Regions from separate parts of the Pseudoalteromonas maricaloris genome, predicted to be linked through region 3. Evidence: predicted binding sites of a transcription regulator. Region 3 holds the regulator's gene; each other region holds the start of a gene.
The links. The regulator sigma-54, encoded in region 3, starts transcription at its own class of promoters, with help from an activator protein. The targets are predictions, from matches to a motif close to GTTGGCACGNNNNTNGNNT.

Region 1: the regulator sigma-54 is predicted to act here: its motif matches at 3,150-3,168, upstream of CTT31_RS21795 (manganese efflux pump MntP).
Region 2: the regulator sigma-54 is predicted to act here: its motif matches at 2,714-2,732, upstream of flgJ (flagellar assembly peptidoglycan hydrolase FlgJ).

Annotation. Positions count from the first base shown of each region.
Region 1 covers NZ_CP024626.1:914,207-922,010, reverse strand. The annotation lists gene CTT31_RS21815 (sigma-54-dependent transcriptional regulator) at 1-321, shown strand, start outside; gene CTT31_RS21810 (sensor histidine kinase) at 308-1,609, shown strand; gene CTT31_RS21805 (alpha-ketoglutarate-dependent dioxygenase AlkB) at 1,657-2,259, shown strand; gene CTT31_RS21800 (nitrilase-related carbon-nitrogen hydrolase) at 2,267-2,986, shown strand; yybP-ykoY riboswitch at 3,058-3,228, shown strand; gene CTT31_RS21795 (manganese efflux pump MntP) at 3,236-3,799, shown strand; gene CTT31_RS21790 (cell wall-active antibiotics response protein) at 4,248-4,925, shown strand; gene CTT31_RS21785 (M3 family metallopeptidase) at 4,988-7,153, opposite strand; gene CTT31_RS21780 (DJ-1/PfpI family protein) at 7,392-7,804, shown strand, end outside.
Region 2 covers NZ_CP024625.1:1,364,143-1,371,946, reverse strand. The annotation lists gene flgK (flagellar hook-associated protein FlgK) at 1-1,696, opposite strand, end outside; gene flgJ (flagellar assembly peptidoglycan hydrolase FlgJ) at 1,698-2,672, opposite strand; gene CTT31_RS05800 (flagellar basal body P-ring protein FlgI) at 2,781-3,881, opposite strand; gene flgH (flagellar basal body L-ring protein FlgH) at 3,901-4,584, opposite strand; gene flgG (flagellar basal-body rod protein FlgG) at 4,601-5,389, opposite strand; gene CTT31_RS05785 (flagellar basal body rod protein FlgF) at 5,406-6,170, opposite strand; gene flgE (flagellar hook protein FlgE) at 6,294-7,694, opposite strand; gene CTT31_RS05775 (flagellar hook assembly protein FlgD) at 7,736-7,804, opposite strand, start outside.
Region 3 covers NZ_CP024625.1:3,677,020-3,684,823, forward strand. The annotation lists gene CTT31_RS16340 (calcium/sodium antiporter) at 1-651, shown strand, start outside; gene CTT31_RS16345 (KpsF/GutQ family sugar-phosphate isomerase) at 661-1,632, shown strand; gene kdsC (3-deoxy-manno-octulosonate-8-phosphatase KdsC) at 1,632-2,183, shown strand; gene lptC (LPS export ABC transporter periplasmic protein LptC) at 2,180-2,734, shown strand; gene lptA (lipopolysaccharide transport periplasmic protein LptA) at 2,724-3,266, shown strand; gene lptB (LPS export ABC transporter ATP-binding protein) at 3,266-3,991, shown strand; gene CTT31_RS16370 (RNA polymerase factor sigma-54) at 4,038-5,537, shown strand; gene hpf (ribosome hibernation promoting factor) at 5,567-5,854, shown strand; gene ptsN (PTS IIA-like nitrogen regulatory protein PtsN) at 5,856-6,314, shown strand; gene rapZ (RNase adapter RapZ) at 6,307-7,173, shown strand; gene CTT31_RS16390 (HPr family phosphocarrier protein) at 7,174-7,443, shown strand.

The sequences.
Region 1 (7,804 bases), on a different replicon from region 3:
TGCAAAACGGTCACCGACAAAATGATGGCTGATTTAGTCAAGTATCAATGGCCCGGTAACATCCGAGAATTACAACACTTGGTTGAACGCGCTGTTATTTTATCTGACTCAACCCAATTGCAGTTTCAGCTCACCAGTCCAGGGGCAAGCTCTGAGGAGAACGCGGGATTTCTTGACACCTATAATCTCGCAGAAATAGAGCAGCACACCATAGAGCGGGCGGTTCGAGACTTTAAAGGAAATATCAGCCATGCGGCTAAAGCGCTTGGGATCACTCGAGCGTCACTGTACCGTAAAATGGAGAAGTATGATGTGGAATAATAGCCTCGTTCGCATGGCCATTTTTCAACTCGCAGCCATTTTATTCGCCACACTTGGTATATTGGGTTTTCTCCACAGCTACGTCTTTTTGTTTAGTGGGTTATTCATTGCGATTGCAGTGCTATTCACAGTGCTGTCTATTGCCACACTGCAAAGACAAAAACAACAATTCGAAGAGGTGTTTACTGCGCTCAAGTATCAAGATGGCAGCTTTAGAATTGATAATAAGCACCCAATAAGTAAGCAAGCACTTACAATCTGTAACGAGCTTATTCAGAAAGCTCAGCAAGATAAAACCAAGCAGGCAGAGCTCGTCACCACATACGAAACCATGCTGCAACACATAGAAGCAGGTCTGATCCTTATCAAAAATGGCCACACCATTTTGATTTGTAATAACAGCGCAAAGCAATTGTTGGATATTCGCGGCGCAGAGTCTGGACACTCACTACTTGCAGCACACCCAGAGCTTGAACAAGCCAAAGTAGGTAGCCACATCGCCAAAGACTTACTATTTAAATATTTTACGTTTTCCAATCAAGGTAATCAGTACCAACTTTGGCTTTTCACCGCGATTTCAGAGCAGCTAGAGAGCACCCAAATCGAGTCTTGGCAAAAGCTGATCCGCGTGCTTATCCATGAAATAGGAAACTCCGTCGCACCGATTTATTCACTCTCCAATACGCTAGTTAATATCACCAATAATCAGCTAGCTGAAGCGGTGACAGACCAAGAGCTCGTTGAAGACTACCTACAAAGCCTGCAAGCAATTGGTATTAGAAGCCAGTCTTTACTTGGCTTTATTGATAACTACAGAAAGCTCACGCATATTCCTGAACTTGACCTCCAACCGCTTGCGGTACAGACTTTATTTGACGACATTACACCGCTGATAAAACGCGACTTTAGGGACGCCAATATCACTCTACACTTTGACGTGACGCCCGCTGCGCTGAGCATTAATGTTGATAGAAAGATGATAGAACAAGTGCTGCTCAATCTACTAAATAACGCCAAAGATGCCATGAAACATAACAACCAAGAAAAAGTAGTGACTGTATCAGCAACGATTAATCGCTACGGCAAATGTGAGATCAACGTCGCTGATAACGGGGAAGGAATAGAACCCAGCGCACTTGATAAAATATTCGTACCATTTTTTACCACAAAACCTCATGGCTCAGGAATTGGACTTGCACTCAGCCAACAAATTATCCATCGCCACAAAGGGCGGATCAGCGCAACCTCTGAAGTAGGAAAAGGGAGCTGCTTTAGTGTCTTGCTTTAGTGCTGTTCTTTTTGTTAAAGAAAAATAGCAACAACAAGGAATTAGTCATGAAACTTCCACTTATCGATAACGCCGAGGCAGAGTATATTCCAGCGTTTCTTACCAAGGCAGAAAGCCACTCACTGTATCAGTGGTTAATCAAGCACTGTGATTTATCTCAGCCTGAAATCATCACCTTGCCTAACGGTGAAAATACAGAGATTAGACCCTGGAAAATGATGTTTGTAGAGCCAAGGCTCGAAGATCCAGCGGTATTTCCTAGCTATCATGGTAGACGCCAAACTTGGCCTGATTTGATTGCATCAATACAGCAGCGATTACAGACTCAAATAGGTATCGAATTTAGCGTCTGTGTCTGTATTTTTTATCCAGATGGTGAGGAGTATATGGACTTTCACAGTGATCTGTCCGCATTTGGGCCAACTAATGTTATCGCTTCTCTGAGCTTAGGTGCCGAGCGCTTGTTTCAAGTTCGTCATCAAGAAAATCCCGATGAGCAATTTGAACAGCAGCTAGAAGACGGTTCGTTATTCATCATGGGAAATGGCTTTCAAACGCAGTTCCAACATGCCGTACCTCCTGCACCTAAAGAGATTGGTGCTAGATTCAATCTGACCTTTAGGCAGTTTGCTTGGCCCAATATTACGTAGGTGAACGATGAAAGTGGGGTTTTATCAATTTGCAGTCAACTATGGCGACCCTCAATGCAACTGGACAACCATAGAAAAAACCTTATCAAAGGCTGACTTTGATCTCATCGTCTTACCCGAATTATGTACTTCAGGTAGCCTCTTTCTTTGCCATACTCATATGGAGGAAATGGCAGAGGAGTTATCCGACAGCACGACTATCAGCCTGCTTCAATCTATCGCACAACAACAACACGGTACTATCATCGCTGGCATCATTGAGAAGGCAGGCTGTGAGCACTTTAATAGTGCGGCTATAGTGGGTCCAGAAGGGATTGTTGGCGTACATCGTAAGGTTTTTTTAGCACCGCCCGATAAGCGCTTTTTTCAATCAGGTAATGCATTCAAAGTGCACGAAGTAATGGGTATTAAAGTGGGTATTTTATTATGTTACGACATCTGGTTTGAAGAGGGGCTGATGCAACTCACCGAGCAGGGCGTACAGCTCATTGTGAACCCTTCAAATTATTGTGGCGAAGACAGCCTTGATACCATAATAAAACAAGCCAAGAAGTATAAAGTCCATATTATTTCAGCCAATCGCCTAGGAATGGACCACAGCAATGGCACGGGAATTCAATTTATCGGCCAAAGCCTTCTTGTGAACCCTAATGGCGAGGTACTTATACTCGGTGATGCAAAGGAGCAGCTTATCACAACCGAAATAGACTGCTTTGCCCCGTCATAAAGGTAACGAGAATTATCACCGTCAGGAGCTGCTCAATTTTGGTTTTGCATCCACTGCAATTCTTGATATTATCGCAACTCGTTGGGGAGTAGCCTGCTTCCAATGCTCGGAAGAGTTCGTATCAACATAATTGGCCAAAATGCCATGGTGCGGACACCTCTCGGTTGGCGAGACCATCGATATATCCATGCCTGTGGTCGGGCGTGTGGATGTATCGTGGACTCAAATCGCCCGACCGGAGCAATGTAAATGAATTTCGTCACCCTGCTACTGTTAGCATACGCCATGTCTACCGATGCGTTTGCCGCGGCAATCGGTAAAGGCGCCAGCCTAAAATCACCTCGGCTTACCGAAGCCATAAAAATCGGCCTTATTTTTGGGATTATTGAAGCCAGTACACCGCTAATTGGCTGGTTAATAGGACAATCTGCAGCTGGCTATGTCGAGGCTTGGGATCATTGGATTGCGTTTATCTTATTGTTAGGACTTGGCGCTCATATAATTTATGAGAGCCTTAAGGGTGACGATGATGCACCAACGCAACACGCAAAGCAGCCTTGGTTAAAAACCATTATCACAGCGTTTGGCACTAGCATTGATGCGATGGCTGTCGGTGTCAGTCTCGCATTTGTTGATGTGAATATATGGCTCGCCGCTGCGCTCATTGGCCTTGCCACCACCATGATGGTAACAATTGGCGTGATGATTGGGCATTCGGCAGGAAAGTTTCTTGGTAGTCGAGCTGAAATCTTTGGTGGGGTGATCTTAATCTGTGTGGGAACTTGGTTGCTATATAGCCATCTTTCGATTTAATCTGACTCGCAAAAAGAGCGGTATATTTACCGCTCGCTTACTTATCCCTTTGCGTTAGGGCTAATGGCTTTTAAGCCTTTTTAATCGCTTTTTTCAGCTTTTTGATTTTCGCTTCATGCTTTTCAATCTTTGCTTTACGCGCTTTCAGCTCTTTTTTAAGCGCTTTAACATCGCCTTTCTTCGCCATAACTAATCTCCTTTGGTTGTTTTGCGAACACCTACTACCATAGCAAAGTGACTAACAATATCAAACTACACCTGCGCTACTGCGTTACCTGCAATCTAATAGTGGTAATTTTGACCAAATACTATTTTGTACAACTAAATATTAGTAAATAAATAGAGTAAGTTGATATTAAAAAACACTAACCACTTGTTTTATAAATAATTTAATGTTGGCTTGGTTGTTGCTACTCTAACCACAAATCAAGAGAACGGAACCAACCATATGTCTGTGCCATTAAAAGATAGGCCTCTCGAATCCGTCAGGGAAGAGGTGATTGACCAGTTAATTCTAAATTACAGCCACGGTGAGCTTTCGGCTGATGCATTCGAGAGACGATTGGATAAAGCATACGACCTGAACGAACAAGAACAAATTGCAGCACTTAGTGCTGATTTACCGCTCAAGTCGGATGCAAGATATCACAGCGAAAAAGCCGCTCGTTTGGGTCCAAAATTTACCTCAAGCGTAGATGGTGCTGAGGCGATAAGCGTTACCTCTATACTTAGTTCCAACCATCGCAGTGGCGAGTGGGTCGTACCTAAAGAGATCCACCTAAAAAACTACCTTGGCAGCTTGGAACTAGATTTTAGTAACGCAATTTTTAGTCACCCTGAAGTACATATTTATATAGATTGCATTTTAGGCAGTGACGAAATCTTTGTACCAGACACAGTCGATGTCGTCACCGATATTCGTAATATTATGGGTTCAGTAGAAAACACAAGAAATACGCTTGCATCTGCAGGGCAGGTGAAACAGCGTCCACGCATTTATATTCACGGCAGAATGATTTTGGGTAGCATTGAAGTTAGTGTAAAGCGCTCGATGAAAGCGCAAATAAAGCAATTTGCCGACGGCCTTAAATCCCTATTTGGTGACGGCACGAAATCCAAAAGCTAAAGCTTAATAAAAAACCCCTTGGTTCAGGGGTTTTTTATTATCCAAATAGCAGAGTAAACTTTTTACTTCTCTACCGGAAAGCCTCTATCACGCATTAGCGCCTCAACTTCAGCGTCACGGCCTCTAAACTTGCGATACGCTTCTGCTGGATCCATTGAGTTGCGAACTGAGAATAGGTAATCCACTAAACGCTGTGCAACGTCTTTGTCGTAGAAGCCACCTGGCGCTTCAGCAAACGCTTCTGCTGCATCAGAAGTTAATACCTCAGCCCACAGGTAACCGTAGTAACCCGCTGAATAACCTTCACCTGAGAATACGTGACCAAAGTGAGTTGTACGATGGCGCATCACTACCTCGTCCGGCATGCCAAGCGCACCTAACTGAGACTTTTCGAATGCAACAGGGTCGCCAATCTTGTCAGGATCTGTGGTATGGAAAAGCATATCCATGATAGCCGATCCAAGGTATTCAGTCGTCGCGAAACCTTGGTTAAAGGTTGCTGACTTCTTGATTTTCTCGATTAGCGCTTTAGGCATAGGTTTGCCTGTTTTATAGTGAACTAAGTAACGATTGATCACTTCGTCCGTTGCCAACCAACGCTCCAATAGCTGAGATTGGAACTCAGTGTAGTCGCGCACACCAGAGTTTGAACTTGGGTACTTCACGTTTGATGAAAGCGCATGCAGCGCGTGACCAAACTCATGGAAATAGGTTTCTGCATCTGACCAAGAAATTAAGGTCGCTTCACCTTCAGGTGCTTTCACAAAGTTGGAGTTGTTTGAGCTAAGCACATTTGTTTTACCATCAAATGTTGTATGGCTACGATATGATATGGCCCACGCACCAGAGCGTTTACCTTTACGTGCGAACGGGTCTAAATACCAAAGGCCGATATTATCACCGGTGGTTTTGTCTGTTACTTCCCATACACGAACGTCAGGGTGGAACACTGGTACTGAGCCCTTAGGCACTTCGGTGAACTCAAAGTTAAACAAACGGCCTGCAACATAGAACATTGCTTCGCGCAGATTATCTAGCTGTAAATAGGCTTTCACTTCGTTTGAATCCAATTGATATTTAGCTTGGCGAACCTTCTCGGCGTAGAAACGGTAATCCCATGGCTTGATGGTGATATCGGCGCCTTCTTTGTCGGCGATCGCTTGCATGTCAGCAACTTCTTCTTTCACGCGGGCAATTGCTGCTGGCCACACTTTTTTCATCAGCGCCATCGCGTTTTCAGGCTTTTTCGCCATGCGGTCTTCAAGACGCCACTGCGCGTAATTATCGTAACCCAGTAAGTTAACGCGCTCATGTCTAAGCGTTAAGATGTCAGAGATAATCGCTTTGTTGTCGTACTCACCACCGTTGTTGCCTCGGTTATAATAGTTGTTCCATACTTTCTCGCGTAACTCACGCTCTGTTGAGTAGGTTAAAAATGGATCCATTGAAGAGCGAGAGTTTGTAATCGCATACATATCCGCCTTGCCGCGTGCTTTTGCAGCAGCCGCTGCCGATGCAACAAACGACTCGGGCAAACCTGACAACTGCGCTTTAGTGAGGTAAACCACGTAGTTTTCTTCATCTGCAAGGACGTTATTTGCAAACTTAGTATGTAGCTTTGATAGCTCAAGATTGATGTCTGCGTAACGCTTAGCTTCTTCACCTTTTAGCGTCGCACCATTGCGAGCAAAGCCGTTATAACGCATCCAAGTGATACGCTGCTCTTCAGCAGTTAACTTTTTATATTCAGCGCCTTCATATACTGCTTTTACGCGTTCAAAAAGCGCTTGGTTTTGGGTAATTTTAGAGCTGAACTCTGAAAACTTAGGCACAACTCGCGATTGGATTTCTCTAAACTCTGGGCTTGAAATGTTTGCACTCCAAAGACCATAGTAGGTAAAAACGCGATCCAAAGCGGCCCCCGCTCTTTCTAGTGCAACAATGGTGTTCTCAAAAGTTGGCTTAGCTGGATTATTGGCTATTGCTTCAATTTCTTTCAAATTATCAGCCATACCAATTTCAAGCGCAGTTTCTAAATCTTCAAGCTTCATTTTGTCAAAATGAGGAACGCCTTGATAAGGACCTGAAAACTCCTGTAAAAGCACGTTATCATATTGCTTACTTTGCAGTGATTTTACTGGTTCTTGGCTTTGGTCTGCAGTGCCCGCACAACCCGCAAGGGCTAAACATACGGCTGCACTTAATAATGTGATGGAAGGTTTGAACATTTTGTTTCATCGCTTGTTGTTATCGTGGGTAAGATATTACGGATCGCCTCTAAAAGTGCAATCGCTTTGCGGGAGAAACAAGGTTCTCTGCGATGGAGCAGAAAAGCTAGAGTTCATAGTAGCTTAAAGACACTAAAACGACAGTGAGTAGAGTTTTTTCATGGGTTGTTACAATTTACCTTGAAAATTTAACTAAAATCAGCCAAGTTAGTAAAAAACTGATCTGTGAGAAAAAATGATGGAAGTTGGTATTTTTATCTATGACGGTGCGGAATGTTTAGATTTTTGTGGTCCGTTTGAGGTATTCAACACCGCAAAGCGATTTATCGAAACGCCGATTAACGTCAGCCTTGTCGCGCCAAGTCATGTTCCTGTTACCTCGCGTGGCGGCATGAGTGTAAACCCCCATTACAGTATTTACTCGCATCCAAAGTTTGATTTGCTCATCGTAGTCGGCGGACTTCATCACCAAATTTGCGGAGATCACAACGTACTTAATTGGCTTGCAGAAACAGCGAATCATACCTCTCAGTGCGCATCTGTTTGTACAGGTGTGTTTTTATATGCCGAAGCAGGCCTTATTGATGGCAAGCGAGTCACCACCCACTGGCAGGATATCGACGATTTGAGAGAGCAATATCCCTCTTTAGA
Region 2 (7,804 bases), 1.8 Mb from region 3:
CGAGCGCTGCACCATTACGGTTGTCATCAAAGCCACCAGTGTTAAAACTAATCTCAAAACTATCACCGGTATTCGGCGTACCCTCAATATCGAAAGTGAAGCCAAGATTATCAAAAGGTGCAGGCGCAGCTCCCACTCCAGAAAGAATATCTTTGCCATCCGCAGGAGCCGTAAAGGTATGCGTTGTACCTGAATTACTGGTTAACGTATATTCGTTAGCGTTGGCTGTTTTTGTCAAAGTATAAGGACCATCATTCAACGTTGGCGGCGTTCCCGCAGTAAACGCACTGGTCGCAGGATCGGTATCAGTGACGACTCCAGCTGAAATGGTCGCCGTACCATTATTGTCTGCTGATTTTTCAGTACGAATTGGCGACGCTAATGCGAGTGCTTCTGGTCTTTGAGTTGCAAGCTCCAATCCAGTTGCAGCCTGTTGATTTAATTTCACAAGAAATCTATCTCCTGTTGCACCACTGCCTGTTACGTTCATTTGTAAGCCAAAATAATCGCCCGTTCCCGTGATGACTCCACCTGCAATATTACCAGTCGTCGGAGTTCCGATAGGATTGCCTTTGGCATCTACAGCTGTTATTTCAACGGTTGTTGCGCTGGTATAAGTAACTTGGAAATCGGTAGCTGGCAACTCATTGCCGCGCCCTGGCTCAAGGGTTGCCGTAAGCGCTGCGGTGCCTGTATTCTCGCTGTAAGCAAAGCCACCCACGGTAGGTATTTTAAATATATCTCCACCTATGTTGCCATCTAAGTCCATTCCCAATCTATTTTGCTGATTAAAAGCATCGGCTAATGCGAGGCCAATTTGACCTAGTTGGTTTTGTGCCGGGATCAACACTTCATCTCTAAATGCCAGTAACCCGCCGATTTTGCCTTTCAAGCTGCCACTATCTAACTCGAGCTGCACAACATTTTTATCTTTAATGTCTAGGATTAGTTCTTTATGGTTAGGATCTGGGTTGCCTTTCATCGCGAATAAATTGAAGGCTCCACCTTGCATCACAAGTGCATCCCCAGTGCCTAAAAATACGAGCTTCTCGCCATTTTCACCATCGAGTGTTTCTATATCTACAAGTTCAGCGAGCTCCTTGATAGCTTGATCTCGCTCGTTAAGTACACTGTGATCGACATTGTTCAGATTGAGTGCTGATTTACTCGCTACTTGTTTATTTAATTCGCTGATTTTTTGCACAAGATTGTTGGCTTCTTCTGAGAAAATATCCAATTGCTCGTTCACAATACTGTTTTGATCAACAACAATACCTGACAGTCTATCCATTTGATCAACAAGGCCTTGAGCGCCCGTCATAAATAAAGAGCGGTTAGTTGTCGATGAAGGTAAGTTAATCGCGCTTTGTAAATTGTTAAACATCGAGTTGATACTCTTGCTCAGACTGTTTGAGTCTTGTGCAAACAACGTATCAACGCGGCTTGCCTCAGTGACAAACTGCTCATAGTAAGACTGATTAGAAATATCACGATTTAATTGCTGCTGCGCAAATTGGTTGAGCAAACGCACGGTTTCACCGCGGCCAACCATGCCACCTATCATTGTTCCGTGTTCAGTCCGTTCACGGATATACCCTTTGGTATTTAGGTTAGCGATGTTTTTACTGGTGGTTTGTAGTAACTCAGAGTTAGCCCTAACCCCTGCTGCACCAATATTTAATAGATCAAATGACATCTCATCTGACTCCCTTTGTTAGCGCACCGGATAAGAAATCGGATACATCAATACGCTTTAAAACTGACTTAATTTTGTTGGCATAATTCGGATCGGTCGCGTAGCCTGCATTTTGAAGCTCACTTAAATAAGCATGACTATCACCAGCCTTGTTTAAGGCTTGCTCGTATCTCGGATTACCTTTTAGGAAACTGACATAATCATCAAAGCTTTGTTCTAGCGACTTATAAGCACGGAAATCGGCTTGCTTTTGCACAGGTAACCCTTGCTCAAATTCAAGTGTCGATTTTCTGGCACTTTCACCACTCCAGCGGCTATCCGCTTTGATATTGAATAGATTAAAACTGCTACTACCATCTTTTTTGCTGATGATGTGCTTACCCCAACCGGTTTCCAGTGCAGCTTGTGCAACCATTACCGCAGGGTTCAAGCCTAGCTTTTTCGCAGCTGTTTGAGCGTATTCCCAAATTTTGTCGACGAATTCCTCAGGAGAACCAAAGCCTGTTTGTTCACCGCTTGAGGTATCTGCCTTAACATTGACAGCCTGCGGTTCAGGTTTACGTACACTCTCACTCGCTGTCGCCTGTCTTTTAAAGGAAATATCGCCGTCAGATCTCATTACTGAGGCAGGCTTATACTTTTCAGAATTAGGAGACAACTGCTGCACAATCAGATCTGCAAGTCCTAAGCTGCCCTGCTCAGATAAATGCATCGAAAGTTGCTGATCATGCATTTCTTCAAAAAATTTGACACCACTAGAGTTAAATGGACTGTCTTTATCCTCTAGCGCCTCATTCGCTTTACGCATGCTTTGTAACAACATTTGCGTAAAGATAGACTCAAACTGTTGTGCCGCCTTTTTCAATGCCTGATCTGAGGCACCTTGATCGCCAGCACCTTTCAGCGCCTCTTTACGGATCGAATCAAGGTTTCCTAGGTCAAAAAAGCTTTGATTTTTCAATTGGTCGGTGTTCATACACTCAGCACTGTTTGACGTTAATAACTATACAAATAGAAATGCAAAATCCGAGCCAAAAAAAAGCCTCACAATTGTGAGGCTAACTAGTTGATTAATAATAGAACATCAAATGACGACTAATTGACCATTTATTGCGCCCGCTTCTTTTAGCGCTTCAAGGATCGCCATTAAATCACCAGGCGCTGCGCCAACTTGGTTAATTGCCCTAACCAAATCATCAAGGCTCACGCCTGGGTCAAACACAAACGCTCGAGAGTCGTCCTGATTTACGTCGATAATACTTTGCTGCGTCACTGTTGTTTCGCCATTCGCCAGCGCATTAGGTTGAGACACATTTTGTTGCTCAGCAATCGTTACGGTAAGGCCGCCATGAGTAATTGCCGCAGGCTGCAACTTGACATTTTTGCCGATAACGATAGTACCTGTGCGCGAGTTAACGATGATCTTCGCAGCGGTATCCGCTGGTTTGAATTCAAGATTCTCTAGCGTAGATAAATACGCAACGCGCTGAGACGGATCTCTTGGTGCAATCACTCGAACTGAAGCTGCATCCATAGGTTTAGCACTGTTTGGTCCAACAAGACCATTGATAGTGTCGGCCAAGCGCTTTGCGGTAGTAAAATCTGGTCTATTCAAGTTAAAGGTAATGTAATCCCCCTGAGTAAACGGACTTGGTACTGCTCGCTCCACTGTCGCGCCATTTGCCACACGCCCTACTGTCGGGGTGTTGATCACAACTCGACTCCCGTCGGCACCATCAGCGCCTAAACCACCGACAATCAAGCTACCTTGCGCAATTGCATATACGTTACCATCAACCCCTTTAAGAAAGGTCTGAAGCAACGTGCCGCCTCTCAAACTACCTGCACTACCAATAGATGACACAGTAACGTCAATGGTTTGACCGGGTTTAACAAAAGGTGGTAAGTCAGCATGAACCGCAACAGCCGCAACATTTTTAATTTTTGGCTTTAAGCTTGCGGGCATCGTTATGCCAAAGCTGTTCAACATCGCTTTAAAGCTTTGCTCGGTAAATCTGGTTTGCTCACCAGTACCAGGCAAGCCAACAACTAGGCCGTAGCCAACCAGTTGGTTTGAACGAACACCTTCAACCATACTGACATCTTTAACTCGCTCAGCAGATGCCAAAGAAGAAAAACCAACCAACGTAATGGCCGCACCGATAAGCAAAATATTCTTAAGCATATTGTTCATTTTCAGCACCTTAAAACGGCATCAGCGCGCTCATAAAGAAACTCGTTAACCAACCTGCGCTTTGCACTTCTTGTTGGTCGCCTTTACCTGAATATTGAATTCTGGCATTTGCCACTCGATTGGACTCAACGGTGTTATCTGCGGTCACATCCTGAGGTCTTACCAATCCTTCTAAGCGAATAAATTCCTCGCCAGTATTGAGCGTTAACCACTTTTCGCCGCGGATCACTAAATTACCGTTAGGCAATACTCGGGTGACATTGACCGATATATTCCCGAATAAGCTATTTGACTGATTAGATTTCGAATCACCAGAAAAAGAAGAGCTGGATTTAGCACCAAACTGTATCGCTTCCTTCCCAATATTGATGGCATTGCCGCCAAGACCAATCACAGGGTCTAAGCTTGAATCACTGGATTTATCCAGCTCAGAATTCGCAGCTTTGGTCGCCTGAGTCGTTTCTCTGAGTACGATGGTAATAATATCACCGACTCTTAACGCTTTTTTGTCAGCATAAAGATCATTGGAAAACTGCGTATTAAACAATGACCCTGTTGCTACCATTTGGGCTTGATTATCCTCGGGGTAGATAGGTGCATAATACGGATCGTCACGCACCACATTTTTATTTTGTGTTGTACTACATCCAGATAATGCAGCGACCGTTACGATGGCTAAATATAATGCACGCATAATACCCCCTACCCAATTACAACTGTTGATTAATGTAGCTCAGCATCTGATCTACCGTTGAAATCACTTTTGAATTCATCTCGTACACGCGTTGTGTCTCGATTAGATTTACAAGCTCTTCGGTAACATTAACGTTTGACGTCTCAAGTGCGCCTTGAACTACTTTACCTAACCCCTCAACGCTTGGGTTACCTTGTACAGGTGCACCACTTACCGCAGTTTCTGTGTACAGGTTTTGACCAATTGGCTCAAGACCTGATGGATTAATAAAGTCACTGATCGTCAACTGCCCAATGACAACGTTTTCAGCTTGCCCTGCAACGCGCACTGATACTTCGCCATCTTGAGAAATAGTGATTGACTGTGCATCGTCGGGCACATTCATCTCTGGTAACACAGGAAAACCCGCACCTGAAGTAACTATCCGTCCTTCTTCATCCGTCGTGAACTGACCGTTTCTTGAATACGCAGTTGTGCCATCTGGCATCTGAATCTCAAAAAAGCCCGGCCCTTGGATCATCCAATCCAAAGAGTTTTCGGTACTTAACATATTACCTTGAGAAAAATTCTTTTGGTTAGCAACCACTTTGGCACCTGCACCAAGCATTAAGCCCGATGGTAGTTCTGTATCTTGAGAGCTGCGGCCACCTGGCTGATTGATGTTTTGATACAGTAAGTCTTCGAATATCGCGCGGCTCTTTTTGTAGCCGACGGTACTGGCGTTTGCCAAGTTGTTCGAAATAACTGAAATATCAGTTTGCTGAGCATCTAAGCCTGTTTTACTTATCCACAATGCCGGATTCATAATCTCTACCTCACTCTTAAACTATGCGTAGGAGCGAAGTGTGTCGCTCATCTATTTCTTCAGCTGTTTTCATCAGCTTAATTTGCATTTCAAATTGTCTTTGATGGTTGATCATATCCACCATCTCATGAACGGGATTGACGTTGGACATCTCTAAGAAGCCACTCATTACTTTTGCAGTTGGAGATATTTCACAAAAACCACAGATCCCATCTTCTAACTTATCTTCTTTTGGTCTATAGAGCCCGTCATTACCTTTCTGTAGCTTACTATTATCTGCTTCAATAATTTTCAGCCTATCAACCACCTCAAGAAAGTTAGCGGGGGCACCTTGTGGACGCACTTGAATAGAGCCATCGTCACTAAACACCACTTTATCAACGGGGATAGGTAAGACAATAGGTCCACCTTCGCCAATAAGTTGACGCCCGTGAGCTGTGACTAACGCACCGTCATTACGAATGTTAAGCGTGCCGACTTTGGTGTACGCTTCTTCGCCCGACGCATCAACGACGCTGATCCACGACTTATCATCTACTGCAATATCAAGCTCACGGCCAGTTTCAACGATTGCACCACCGGTCATATTAGTACCTGGACGTTCTTGCATAGCAAAAACCCGAGAGGGTAATCCTTCTCCGAATGCCTGCATTGAACGCGCTTGAGCAAAATCTGCTTTGAAGCCAGTCGTGTTGGCATTAGCAAGGTTATTCGCTTTGAGTGCCACACCGCGTAAGCTCTGCTTAGCGCCTGACATTGCGATATACACCATTTTATCCATGACGATGACCTATAAAATTCAAACTTAATCTAGTTAATGCAAACACAGTGCCAAAGTGATGAGATGTTTTTGACGGGCATAAAAAAGGCTGCCTTTGTAGCAGCCTTTGGAGGGCATAATATATTATCGGATCTGTAATATATTTTGTTGTAATGTTGAGTTAACCTCAAGCGCTCGAGAGTTCGCTTGGAAGTTACGCTGGGCACTGATAAGGTCAACTAACTCGTTTGTGAGGTTGACGTTCGATTGCTCTAACGCCGATGAACTAATACCACCAAGCGTACCTGTGTTTGGCTCGCCTGCTAGTGGCTCACCGGAAGATAGACTTTTCTTCCACTCAGTATTACCAATCGCTTGGAGGCCCTGAGAATTCGGGAAGCGTACGAGCGCGACTTGCCCTAGGAAAGTCGAGTCACCGTTAGTGTATGAAGCTACTACTTTGCCATCAGTACCAATATCAATACCAGCTAGTCGACCTACGGTTGCACCGTCTTGTTCCAGAGCTTTCACTTCAAATCGACCTGATGAATATTGTGTCGGTAACTTCTGAGCCGTGTTTGCTTCATCACGCCAGTTAACAACAATATCATTCGGGAAGGTTGCGCCGTTTTCTAACAAGTTTGACATACCAATAGTTGGATCGACCGCATCTTGAGGACCTGCAAGACTAAGCGGGTTAAACGTCGTACCCGTATTGTTACTAAATGTCAGTGGTGAAGCTGATGGATCATCCGCTGTTTGTGAAGGAATACCACTTGCGTCAAAACGAAATACGCTTACTGGAGTGTATGGCACAGGTGGTGTAGCGGTTGGGTCAATTTGCTGCGCATTGTGGTTAAATGGCTTATCGTCCATTGTTGCGTAAGTTGACCATTCATTATCCGCCGTTTTTCTGAAGAATAGCTGCAGTGTATGTGATTCACCCAGTGAGTCATATACCGTAATTGCCGTTCTTGAGTTATACGATGCACTTTGCGTAGGATCGAATGCAATCGTAGGTGGCTGCGCCGTTGCATCTAGATTAAATGATGTATAAATTTGCGATGTTGCTCGAGGAGACCCTGATGCATCTGGAATTTGAATTGGCGATGTTGTGCTTAGACTCAAAGACGTTGTATCACCTGTTGATGGATCAACAGGGAAGCCTTGCAAGTAGTCACCTTTTGCATTCACGATAAAGTTGTCTTTATTTAATTTAAATGCACCAGCTCGAGAATACGTAAAATCCTGTGATTGAAGAGAATTTGACATGGCAAAATAGCCTTCGCCCTCAATCGCCAAGTCTAGCGAGTTCTGCGTGAACTTTAATGACCCTTGGTGAAACTGCTGCGCTACCATAGTAGTTTGTACACCATCACCATTTTTCGTTTTGCCAGAGCTAAAAACCGAAGACGCGTAAACATCAGCAAATTCTGCGCGAGATTCTTTAAAACCCGTCGTGTTCACGTTAGCAATGTTATTTGCTGTTACGTCCAAGTCTTTTTGCGCGGCGGCAATACCTGTCAGTGCTATATTGAAACTCATACTCTCACCTCTAAGTTCTTAAGGTTAATTCTTTAAAACTACTATGCTATTTCAGCAATATCAGTTAAGCGCACCGCGCCTTCTTTGGTATTAATGACGATGCCGTTAGC
Region 3 (7,804 bases):
GAAATGCCGCTGTTAGTCATCGTTTCATTGGCTGCTTGGTATATCGTTAGTGATAACCACTTTAGTTTCGTAGAAGGTGTTTTGTTATTAGTCGGTTTCGCCGCTTTTCTTCTTGCACTTATCATTATCACCAAGCGTGGTGGTGGAGATAATGATGACCCATTTGTCAGTGAAGCCTGTGAAGAAGTGCCAAATAATATTCCAACTCAAAAAGCCGTTTTCTGGTTAATCGTGGGTATGATTTTACTGCCTATTAGCGCGGACTATCTCGTTGGCGCTGCGGTTGACATCGCCAAATATTTTGGCATGAGTGACCTGCTAATAGGATTAACCATTATCGCCGTTGGTACTAGTTTACCCGAGCTTGCGGCATGTGTTGCTGGCGTACTTAAAAAAGAAGACGATCTAGCGCTTGGCAATATTATTGGCTCGAACATCTTTAATATATTGGCAGTGCTATCTATTGCTGGGATTATCAACCCATCTGTCCTCGACGCCAATATTGCGTCACGTGATATCTTTATTATGCTTGGCGCGACACTGCTGCTTATCCTAATGAGCCTCAGCCTAACAGGTCAGCGCCGCATCAACCGCTTGGAAGGTGGCATACTTGTCGCTAGCTTCGTCGGTTATATTTACTACATCATTTAAGGAAGCCTTGTGACAACGAACCCATTTATTGATTCTGCAAATCAAGTTTTTGCTACCGAACTTGCAGCAATAGAAGAAGTGCAACAGTTTGTTGATCAACAATTTGTAAAAGCCTGTGAAATTATGTTTGGCTGCCAAGGTCGCATCATCGTGATTGGCATGGGTAAATCAGGCCACATTGGTAACAAAATCGCAGCGACACTCGCAAGTACTGGCAGCCCCGCATTTTTTGTTCATCCAGGTGAAGCAAGTCACGGCGACTTGGGTATGATCACCAAAGATGATGTGGTTTTGATGATCTCCAACTCAGGGGAAACCCAAGAGGTGATCTCAATCCTGCCTGTGATAAAGCGTTTAGGAGCCCCCGTTATTTCCATGACAGGCAACCCGAGCTCTACAATGGCTCGTAATGCGACGGTTCACCTTTGTGTTAAAGTATCAAAAGAAGCCTGCCCATTAGGACTTGCACCCACGGCTAGCACCACAGCTACACTAGTGATGGGTGATGCGCTCGCGGTTGCGCTACTTGAAGCCAGAGGCTTTACGGCTGATGATTTTGCGCTTTCTCATCCTGGCGGTAGTTTAGGAAGGCGTCTACTACTAACCGTTGCTGATGTCATGCATCAAGGGGATGCAATCCCTATGGTCAATAGTCATTGCACAGTTAAAGAAGCTTTATTTGAAATGTCAGCTAAAAGTTTAGGTATGACGGCAATCGTAGATGAAAGCTCGCAATTACAAGGTATTTTTACCGATGGTGACTTGCGGCGTATTATCGAACAAAAGGTCGATATTCATACCACCCCAATCACGCAAGTAATGACGGCTAAAAGTACGACGGCACGCGCCGATATGCTCGCAGCTGAGGTACTCAATATCATGGAAACCAAACGAATTAATGGCTTGATTGTGGTAAACGAAAACAACATACCGGTTGGCGCCTTGAATACGCAAGATTTACTTAGAGCGGGGGTGCTGTAATGCAATTTGAAGATTTATATCAGACGATTTCACCTGAAGCTTGGGAAAAAGCAAAACAAATCAAATTATTGATTTGCGATATTGATGGCGTATTCTCAGATGGACGTATATACCTTGGTAATAATGGAGAAGAACTGAAAGCATTTAATACCAAAGATGGGTTTGGTATTAAGGCCTTGATTGATAGTGGTATCGAAGTCGCCGTTATCACAGGTAGGCATTCACAAATAGTTCAGCAACGCATGACTAGTTTAAATGTAACTTATATTTACCAAGGCCAAGAAAACAAGTTAGTGGCATATGATGAACTGAAGACTAAGCTCAACCTTAGTGATGACGAAATTGCGTATATTGGTGATGATGGCCCAGATCTACCCGTAATGGAGCGAGTCGGTTTTGCCGTTGCCGTCAATGATGCACATCCTCTTGTTAAACATATCGCCCATTACACGACCTTGATGCCTGGTGGTTTTGGTGCCGTGAGAGAGTTGACTGATCTTCTAATGCTCAGCCAAAATCACTTATTGACTTCCAAAGGATCAAGTACATGACCGTATTACGTGTCATCTTACTCATTGTTTTCGCTTCTTTAATGGTATGGATGTGGTCGCCCATGTTTAATCCATCAGAGGCGGACTCAGCAAAAGAAGATGAACCGTTAGCTAAGCCCGATTATGTTGCAACCACGCTTCAGCAAACGACCTATAGTGAAAATGGCTTATTAAACTATCAGGTAACTGCTGATAAGATGGAGTTGTATCAAGATCTTGGCTTTAGTCACTTTGAAAAGCCTATTTTCACCTTATATAACGGTGAGCAGAATTGGCAAATAAGTGCATTAGAAGCAACACTGTACGAAAACAATACCTTGATATTAGAAGGCAATGTACTGGCAAAGAATTTAACGCCTAACGCCATGATCACCAATATCAATGCCGATAATGTAAGAGTTGAAATTAAGCAAAAATTGATGAAATCGGAACACCCTGTCGTTATCACCGGTCCTAGTCTTAGGATCACGGGTAAAGGGCTGCATGCGGATCTACAAAAGCAAGTGATCGAACTCATCAACCACACAAAGACAATTTATTATGACCAGTAAAATCATTAACAAACTAGTTTTCATCGGCTTGCTTGCAAGTTCTACTTTAGCAAATGCTGCAGAACAAAATGAAGTCATTATTGATGCTGGCCGTCAGCAAGCTCAACTGCAAAGCAACATCGGTATTTTTGAACAGAATGTTGTTATTATTCATGGCAACAGAAAAATAAATGCCGATCGCCTAGAAGTCCACCGCCGCGCGGAGCTTGGTACTAACAAGCAACTGCTTGTTGCAACTGGCAGCCCAGCTATTTTCAGCGAACGTCAACCTGATGGTAATTTGCTAGAAGCCAAAGCAAACGAAATTCGTTACGACGTTGCGAAAGGCACCTTAGTCATTTCTGGCGATGCGGAAATCAATCAAACTGGGCAAAAAATCAATGCGCAAGTCATCACCTATGACATTGAAAAGCAATTGATCAGTGCTGAGCGCTCAGACCAAGAAGATTCTCGGGTAAGAACCATCCTTGTTCCTGTTGATGACAAAAAAAACGCAAAAGATAAAAAAGCGCAGGAAGAAGGTAACAATTAATGAGCGAGCTCAAAGCAACTGGTCTAGCAAAGAGTTATAAAGGTCGTGAAGTCGTCAAAAATGTTGGCTTAAGTGTTAAGGCTGGCAGCATTGTAGGCTTATTAGGACCAAATGGTGCAGGTAAAACCACTACGTTCTACATGATTGTAGGGTTAGTACCAAGCGACAAAGGTTTTATTCAGATTGATGATGAAGATATCACTTTGCTACCGATGCACAGCCGCGCGCGACTTGGTATTGGCTATCTACCGCAAGAGTCTTCAATCTTTAGAAAACTCACGGTCTATCAAAATTTGATGGCGATTTTAGAAACTCGAAAAGACTTATCTAAAGTTGAGAGAGAAGCTGAACTCAATGAGTTACTGGATGAGTTTAATATTCAACACATCCGTGACTCACAGGGCATGGCATTATCGGGAGGCGAAAGAAGACGCGTAGAGATTGCTCGCGCTTTAGCCGCTAATCCTAAGTTTATCCTGTTAGATGAACCTTTTGCTGGTGTTGATCCTATTTCGGTGTTAGATATAAAGACAATCATAGAGCACCTAAAAAACCGCGGTATCGGTGTGCTAATCACCGATCATAACGTTAGAGAAACACTGGACGTATGTGAAAAAGCCTACATCGTTTCACATGGTGAGTTAATCGCTGCAGGCACGCCAGAACATGTTTTGGCAGATCAAACCGTAAGAGATGTCTACCTAGGCGAACAATTCAAGCTATAGTTAAGACGTAGTATTAATAACTGTTAAAAAGGATTGTTAGAGATACATGAGGCAATCATTACAGCTGCGCATGGGGCAGCAACTTACAATGACTCCACAACTGCAACAAGCCATTCGCTTGCTGCAGCTTAGTACATTGGATCTGCAACAAGAAATACAAGAAGCATTAGACAGCAATCCATTGTTGGAAGTGGAAGAAGGTGATAATACTGACGGCGAAAACGCTGACCAACACAGCCAAGAAAAAAGTAGTGCTGACGACAATCAAGATTCAAGCGATGAAGCGCAGGTTAGTGACTATGAAATAGACTCAGATACCGCCATGAGCAAAGACACTGTCAGTGATGACCTTGCCATGGATGTCACTTGGGATGAATATATGAGCGCAGCACCCGCTGCAAGTTCAGGCCCACTTCCTGATGACGATAATGTTTATCAAGGGGAAACCTCTGAATCTCTCCACGACTATCTCATGTGGCAACTTGAGCTGACACCATTTAGTCCAACAGATAGAGCGATTGCGATTGCGATTATTGAAGCGGTCGACCTGTCAGGCATTTTAACACTGTCTTGCGAAGACATTTTAGAAAGCATTAATGACGAGAGTAGCGAAGAGCCTATTGAGCTGGATGAAGTCGAAGCCGTGCTCAAACGTATTCAACTTTTCGATCCTGTCGGTATCGCAGCGCGTAGTTTACAAGAATGCTTGTGTATTCAGCTAAATCAGTTCGCTCCGGATACGCCATGGATTGCCGAAACAAAAATGATTCTGACAGAGCATATCGACTTGCTTGCCAGCCGTGACTATCGAACTTTGGCAAAGAAAACGCGCCTTAAAGAAGCCGATCTCAAAGAGGTCATGACGTTAATTCATAGCCTTAACCCAAAACCAGCGGCAAGCATTATTCATGAAGAGCCTGAATATGTGATCCCTGACGTATCGGTGAAAAAAGTAAAAGGTCGTTGGGTCGTAGAGCTAAATCCTGATGCTATGCCTAAAATAAGAGTAAACGACCATTACGCTGCGATGTCTAGAACAGCGAAATCCAGTACGGATAGTCAGTTTATTCGCTCACATTTACAAGAAGCAAAGTGGTTTATTAAAAGCTTAGAAAGCCGAAATGATACATTATTAAAAGTTACCAATTGCATTGTGCAACAACAACAGGCATTCTTTGAACATGGCCCCGAAGCAATGCGCCCTATGGTGCTAAATGATGTTGCTGAAATGGTTGAGATGCATGAGTCCACAATTTCCCGTGTGACAACACAAAAATACATGCATACACCTCGGGGAATATTTGAGCTGAAGTATTTCTTCTCTAGCCATGTAAGTACAGAAAATGGAGGTGAGTGCTCCTCTACAGCAATTAGAGCACTTATCAAAAAGCTGATAGCTGCAGAAAATACCGCTAAGCCATTGAGTGACAGCAAAATTGCAGATATTTTAGCTGAGCAAGGAATTAAGGTAGCGAGACGCACGATTGCAAAATATCGTGAATCCCTAGCCATTCCACCGTCAAATCAGCGTAAAAGCTTGATATAAGACGTAAAACCCAAGAAGGAAAAATGCTTATGCAACTAAATCTAACTGGTCGCCATGTAGAAATTACTGACTCATTAAGAGACTATGTCACCAACAAGTTTGCGAAGCTAGAAAGGCACTTTGATCATATCAATAACGTGCATGTGATCCTTGATGTCGAGAAACTAGTACAAAAAGCAGAAGCAACATTACACGTAAACGGCGGCGAGCTATTTGCATCAACAGAGCATCAAGATATGTATGCCGCAATTGATGGCCTTATCGACAAGCTAGATCGTCAAGTTATTAAACACAAAGAGAAGCTCACTCGACACTAAGATGAAATTAAGTGAATTAGTGAACAAGGACTGCAGTAAAGCTGCGGTCCTTTTTAATAGCAAAAAACGTATTTTAGAATACATCAGCGAACTGGCTCATAGCCAAATTCCAAATACCAGTCAGCATGCTATCTTGGACGCTTTAATGGCGCGAGAGAAATTAGGCAGCACAGGGATCGGTAAAGGCATTGCCATTCCCCATGGTCGACTTGAAGGTTTGGATAAAATCCTTGCAATGGTGCTTGTCAGCGAGCAAGGGATCCAGTTTGAAGCCATAGATAAGCAGCCTGTCGATATTTTTGTCGCGTTCATCGTACCCGAAGGTGATAATCAACAGCACCTGAAGACCTTAGCGGCGATTGCTGATACACTCAAAGACAAGTCTTTTTGCAAAATGCTTAGACAAGCAAAAAGTGACGATGAGTTATATGCAGTGATCCAAGGTGAACTTGATGAGTGATGAAGAAAAAGGACTCGAGCTTATCATTATCAGTGGCCGCTCAGGCTCTGGTAAATCTGTAGCGCTTCGAGTATTGGAAGACTTAGGCTACTATTGTGTAGATAACATTCCGGTCAATTTGCTGCCGTCTTTAGTCCGCAGCGTTTCGGACAATTATAATAAAATAGCAGTCAGTATTGATGTCAGAAACTTACCTAAAGAACAGGACGAGTTTAATGACATTCTTGAATACTTACCAGGCTTTGCCAAACCTACCCTGTTTTATTTAGACAGTGACGATCAAACCCTGATAAAACGCTTCTCAGAAACACGCCGTTTGCACCCTCTTTCACTGCATAATCTTCCACTAGATGTTGCAATAAAGAAAGAACGGGAATTGTTAGACGTATTGATCACTCGCGCCGATTTTCTCATTGATACTACAGGCCTGAGCGTTCATCAACTTGCAGAAGATATCCGCGAAAAAATCTTAGGTAAAAAAGACAAACAACTCATTATTACCTTTGAATCTTTCGGCTTTAAACACGGTATCCCAAAACAAGCGGATTACGTTTTTGATGCGCGCTTTTTGCCCAACCCACATTGGGAGCCTGAGCTTAAGCCGCTAACTGGCCTAGATCAGCCAGTCAAAGACTATTTGTCGAGTCACAGCATCGTGCAAAAGTTTACTTGGCAGATCCAAACCTTTGTACAAACTTGGTTACCACACTTAGAGCGTAACAATCGCAGTTATCTAACGATTGCAATAGGATGTACAGGTGGGCAACATCGCTCGGTATATTTAGCGCAAACCATTGGTGAGCGTTTTGCTAAAACCCATCCCAACGTCAAAATTCGCCACCGTGAGCAAGAGGGTTAAATGTTAGAAGATACGTTTTTAATCCAGAACAAGCTTGGTCTGCACGCTAGAGCAGCGACGGTTCTTGCACAATTAGCAACCCAATTTGATGCCGAAGTGACCTTATATCAAGGAGACAAAAGTGCAGCTGCTGACAGCGTACTAGCGCTGTTGTTACTTGAAAGCAGCCAAGGGAAAGAAGTCCGAGTGGTTTGTGAAGGTCCTGATGCTCAGTATGCACTAGACGCCATTGGCGGACTAATAGAAAATAAATTTAATGAATCCGAGTAACTTGGGCTACTAGCACCAAAATAGCACTAAGGTCTGATTCATTTAGTCCCTGCTAATCTCCCCCTCCGTAACCAGACTGGTCTAATACCAATTAGTCTTAATACTTACTCAATTTGAAGGAGCAAACCTGACGCTAACTGTGTTAAAAATTTCTCATTTAGAACAACTAAATAGCAAAATTTTCGCCGTGTTATCGACAAGGTTTTCTCGCTTAAAAATAGATCACTTAATTAATCGAATTGGTATAATAAGTCTCTCATAATTAAGCGTAAACCTTGGTAGTTCCCAATAAACTGAGTTACACTGTAATACCAATTTAGGTTTCTCTCGTGCAGTAAAGCGAGTTGCCGAGAAAATCCTA